2 regions of the Paenibacillus sp. JSM ZJ436 genome follow, and region 2 is predicted to be linked to the other one. Evidence: a T-box and tRNA genes for the amino acid it is inferred to sense, from the RefSeq annotation. Region 2 holds a T-box; the other holds one or more tRNA genes.
What was found. The T-box of region 2 lies ahead of leuS (leucine--tRNA ligase). A T-box ahead of a tRNA ligase gene usually reads a tRNA of that ligase, here a tRNA-Leu.
Positions count from the first base shown of each region.

Region 1: it has a tRNA-Leu gene. The T-box ahead of leuS (leucine--tRNA ligase) is inferred to sense a tRNA for this amino acid. The anticodon was not compared.

Region 1 covers NZ_JBISEO010000033.1:2,098-4,480, reverse strand. Annotated here, with positions in the region: rRNA gene rrf (5S ribosomal RNA) at 168-284, shown strand; tRNA gene ACH6EH_RS20055 (tRNA-Glu) at 317-391, shown strand; tRNA gene ACH6EH_RS20050 (tRNA-Met) at 570-646, shown strand; tRNA gene ACH6EH_RS20045 (tRNA-Asp) at 677-753, shown strand; tRNA gene ACH6EH_RS20040 (tRNA-Lys) at 909-981, shown strand; tRNA gene ACH6EH_RS20035 (tRNA-Leu) at 991-1,077, shown strand; tRNA gene ACH6EH_RS20030 (tRNA-Gly) at 1,084-1,155, shown strand; tRNA gene ACH6EH_RS20025 (tRNA-Pro) at 1,176-1,252, shown strand; gene ACH6EH_RS20020 (putative quinol monooxygenase) at 1,356-1,667, shown strand; gene ACH6EH_RS20015 (hypothetical protein) at 2,129-2,383, opposite strand, start outside.
Region 2 covers NZ_JBISEO010000006.1:31,974-34,356, reverse strand. Annotated here, with positions in the region: gene leuS (leucine--tRNA ligase) at 1-1,052, opposite strand, end outside; T-box leader at 1,139-1,374, opposite strand; gene ACH6EH_RS09660 (helix-turn-helix transcriptional regulator) at 1,417-2,289, opposite strand; gene ACH6EH_RS09655 (Gfo/Idh/MocA family protein) at 2,343-2,383, opposite strand, start outside.

The DNA of each region.
Region 1 (2,383 bases), on a different contig from region 2:
TTGCGAAGCAAAGCTAGCTACGAAAGCATTACGCTAATGATCAATCTAACAACGTACATTCGTTTCGTATCTAGTTTTCAGGTGATCAAAGCATCTTGATGGTGTACAAGTGGCACCTTCAAGACATCTTGATTACGGCATATGGCTATGCCGCATCCTGAATCACGTTTGGTGGTGATGGCGGAAGGGTTCCACGCGTACCCATCCCGAACACGACCGTTAAGCCTTCCAGCGCCGATGGTACTTGGACCGCAGGGTCCCGGGAGAGTAGGACACCGCCAAGCGTGAACTACATATTTTAAACATTGTTTAATAAGGCCCGTTGGTCAAGGGGTTAAGACACCTCCCTTTCACGGAGGTAACAGGGGTTCGAATCCCCTACGGGTCACCACTTTCCTTATAAACTTCTGGGGATGAGAATCCCGATGGTTCGTCGGAGCATAAGCGTCGTGAGGAACACTTCGCAGTCTCGAACGTAGTGAGAGTATCCCCTACGGGTCACCACTTTCCTTATAAACTTCTGGGGATGAGAATCCCGTTGGTTCTGGCATCAGATTGTTTAATAATGACGCGGGGTGGAGCAGCTCGGTAGCTCGTCGGGCTCATAACCCGAAGGCCGCAGGTTCAAATCCTGCCCCCGCAACCAATTTTACATCGCTTAGCGATCATGTCTTATGGAACTGTGGTGTAGAGGCCTAACATGCCTGCCTGTCACGCAGGAGATCGCGGGTTCGAATCCCGTCAGTTCCGCCATCTTTAAATAGCTCCAGGGATGAGAATCCGAAATTGGGTTCGTCGGAGCATACTCATCGGGAGCATATGCTTCGCAGTCTCGAACGAAGAGAGAGTATCCCGTCAGTTCCGCCATCTTTAATATTTCATTACTTTATTACAGCTTAAATAGTTAAGAGCCATTAGCTCAGTTGGTAGAGCACCTGACTTTTAATCAGGGTGTCGAAGGTTCGAGTCCTTCATGGCTCATATGATTACGCGGTCGTGGCGGAATTGGCAGACGCGCACGGTTCAGGTCCGTGTGGGCTAACCCCCGTGGAGGTTCGAGTCCTCTCGACCGCACCAAATTTTGCGGACGTGGCTCAGCGGTAGAGCATCGCCTTGCCAAGGCGAGGGTCGCGGGTTCGATTCCCGTCGTCCGCTTTTAGTCTTATATCTGTTAACGGGACGTAGCTCAGCTTGGTAGAGCACCTGGTTTGGGACCAGGGGGTCGCATGTTCAAATCGTGTCGTCCCGACCATATTGAATACATTACACCACGGTTATCCTATTGGGATTAGCGTGGTTTTTTAGTATGGATTATGATATGACTTAAGTGTTCTAACTATAAGGAGGCGATCGGTATGAGTACATTTGGTGTATGCGGTAAGCTAAAAGCAAAGGATGGTCAAGGAGAAGCGTTGGCGAACGTATTACTTGAAGCGGCGGAGTCCATGCAATCACTCGAGGGCTGCGAATCCTATGTAGTAAGCATCTCCAACACGGATGCGGATACCGTCTGGGTGACAGAAGTTTGGAAAGATGAAGCATCTCATGCTGCATCATTAACCCTTGAGTCAACAAGATCCATAATTCAAAAAGGGCTGCCCCTGATTGCGAACATGGAAGGGGACAAGCTCCGAATATTAGGTGGCAAGGGACTTAAATCGACTTAATTCTTCTCAGTGAAGATAAAAAAAGACGCCTGCAGCGTCTTTTAAAGGGGAATACTTTAAGGCTCCAGGGTATGGATTGTGTCCGGCTGAATGCAGATCGGGATGGTTAGTCAGTGACAATGAGCAGTCCGTTTCAAAAAAGAGCTCAAAAATTTAATCGTAATTAATGTGAGCCGGCCATATTATTGCCGGCTCTTTTTTTAAGTTTACCGATTCTTCAAACCTGAATGTCAGTGATTAAATGTTCCAATGATATTTGTTGCGGCTCTTTAAACAATAAACTGCTGCAAGACTGAGGATAATCGCAGTGAATCCCTGAGTAATTATGCAATCCTCAAGCGTGGTGTCTGGGCTAGGCCTGCTCCATTGCATTAAATAAAGGCTATGTTAATCTTTAATGTTGATTTATGACCATAAGAAAACCGCCTTGAAGGCGGTTTTCTTATGGTCATCTTTGTCTGCTATTCTTTTCCAACGCCTGATAGCACCATTACAGTCGGATAACCAATTTCCTTTCCGTCATGAGTTTGATAATCAAGAGCCTTGATCCCCTCTTCCATTTCCTCTGCTGTCTGCTCACTTCCATAAGTAAACTTATCTTGCTTCACATCGGTAATAAGCCATTTCTCATTATGCTTCTCCAATGAATACTTCTTAGTAGTTGCAGTGAACGGTCGATCTTTCAACTCTTTATTTTCAATCGTGTAAATATTGAC
Region 2 (2,383 bases):
CTGTCATGACCCGGAACGGCCATAATGGCACCGGTGCCATAGCCTGCCAGCACATAATCTGCAATCCAGATCGGCAGGCGCGCCCCGTTCGCCGGATTCACAGCATAGGCGCCTGTAAACACACCGCTCTTGTCTTTGGCAAGGTCTGTCCGCTCCAGGTCGCTCTTGTGAGCCGCCTGCTCCTGATATTGCCGGACTGCTTCCTTCTGCGCTGCCGTTGTAATGTCCTCCACCATCTCATGCTCCGGAGCAACGACGCAGTAGCTGGCTCCAAACAAGGTGTCGGGACGGGTGGTGAATACAGTCAGCTGCCGGTCATGACCTTCGATATCAAACACGACCTCAGCACCTGTGGACTTACCGATCCAGTTACGCTGCATATCCTTAATGCTCTCGGACCAGTCCAGTTCCTCCAGATCCTCCAGCAGCCGCTCGGCGTAATCCGTAATCTTCAGAATCCACTGCCGCATCGGCTTGCGGATGACCGGATGTCCTCCCCGCTCGGACTTGCCATCAATGACCTCTTCGTTCGCCAATACTGTGCCGAGTTCAGGACACCAATTCACAGGCACCTCGGCTACATAAGCAAGGCCTCTCTTGTACAGCTGAATAAAGATCCACTGGGTCCATTTATAGTATTCCGGATCGGTGGTGCTAATCTCGCGGTCCCAATCGTAGGAGAAGCCGAGAGATTTGATCTGTCTGCGGAAATTGTTAATATTCGCAATTGTAAAATCACGCGGGTGCTTGCCTGTATCCATCGCATACTGCTCTGCAGGGAGGCCAAAAGCGTCCCAGCCCATGGGATGAAGCACATTATAACCGCGCATCCGCTTGAAGCGGGAAACGATGTCTGTTGCCGTGTATCCTTCCGGATGGCCTACGTGAAGCCCGGCGCCGGAAGGATAAGGGAACATATCCAGCGCATAAAACTTCGGCTTGCTGTCATCCTCTTCCGTCTTGAATGTCTTGTTCTGATCCCAGAACTCCTGCCATTTCGGCTCGATCGCCTGGGGCTGATAGCCATGGCCCGTCTGTTGATTGTCACTCATCTTTGCCAGCTCCTTCTCTACGTTCACACTAACCTGTGAGATCAAGGGATTGTAGCCAAAAAAACCTCTCGTCTCCAGCGTATAACGCTAGGGACGAGAGGTTGTTTCCCGTGGTACCACCCTAGTTAGTGTAAGGCATGCTTTGCCTTAGACTCACTTTGCACCTCTAACGCAGGTGAGACGACGATAATTATCGGCTAGCTTACGCCGAATAGTCACCGTTACTCCGAGGTGAGTTCACTTCTGCTGTCAACCGGCTTGCACCTGACGCCGGCTCTCTGAGTGACAGGGATGAAATGATAGTCCTCATCATCGCATTGCTTTTTTTAAATTGAATGTCGATATTATAACCGAATATTCCCTGCTAAGTCAATGTAGAAATGCGGCTGCTGCGATACTCTTCCGGGCTGGCGCCTACCATTTCCTTGAACATGCGGCTGAAATGGGCCAGATGGTTAAAGCCTGCCGCCCGTCCGGCCTCCGTGACGGTCATGTCCGGGTGCAGCCACAGCAGGATCTTGGCCTGGTTAATGCGCCGGCTGTACACATATTTCAATACCGTTGTCCCCGTAACCTCTTTAAAGATGGCAGACAGATACGGCTTGGAAAGGTGAACCGCCCGGGCGATCTCGTCCAAGGTAAGCGGTTCATCATAATGCTGCTCTACAAACGTGATCACATGCTGGACATGCCGCTCCTTCTCGGAGTGAGAAGCCTGCTCCACCACCGTTTCCGTACAGAGCTCGGCCACGAACAGAAGCAGCTCCGCAAGACGCAGTCCCTTCCGGTCTGCAGCCCACGCTCCTTCCAGACAGGAAAGACGCTGCATTTCCCTCAGCAGAACCTCGAATTCCTCCCGCTCTGCCCCTGCAAGTCTCAGCCGATAATTACTGAGCTGCTGAAACGGCCGCAATGCAGCAGAGGACAGCTCCTTGCTCAGCCACTGATCCAGAATGTCCGGTTCAAAATGTATGATGCTGCGGACATATTGATCTCCCTGCTCAAGGTGAGGACAATGCAGCGTCAGACCGTTCATGAGCAGCAGGTCACCTGGCTTCAGCGCATAGAACCGGTCCCCAATCAGATACGTGCAGGCTCCCGCATGAAAATAAAACATTTCATATTTAGTGTGAGAGTGGAATATACCGCTTGGAATGCGGCGATCGTTCATGTATGTAAATTCATAGGGCTGCCCCTGCCGGGCAGGCTCACCGTGAATCTGGAATCCCGCTTTCATAAAGCTTCTGCCCCTTTACGCACCATGGATTCCTTACATTATAAACGAAAGCGCTAAGGAATACGAACTGCCTGCTGCTGGGCGATGACACAGA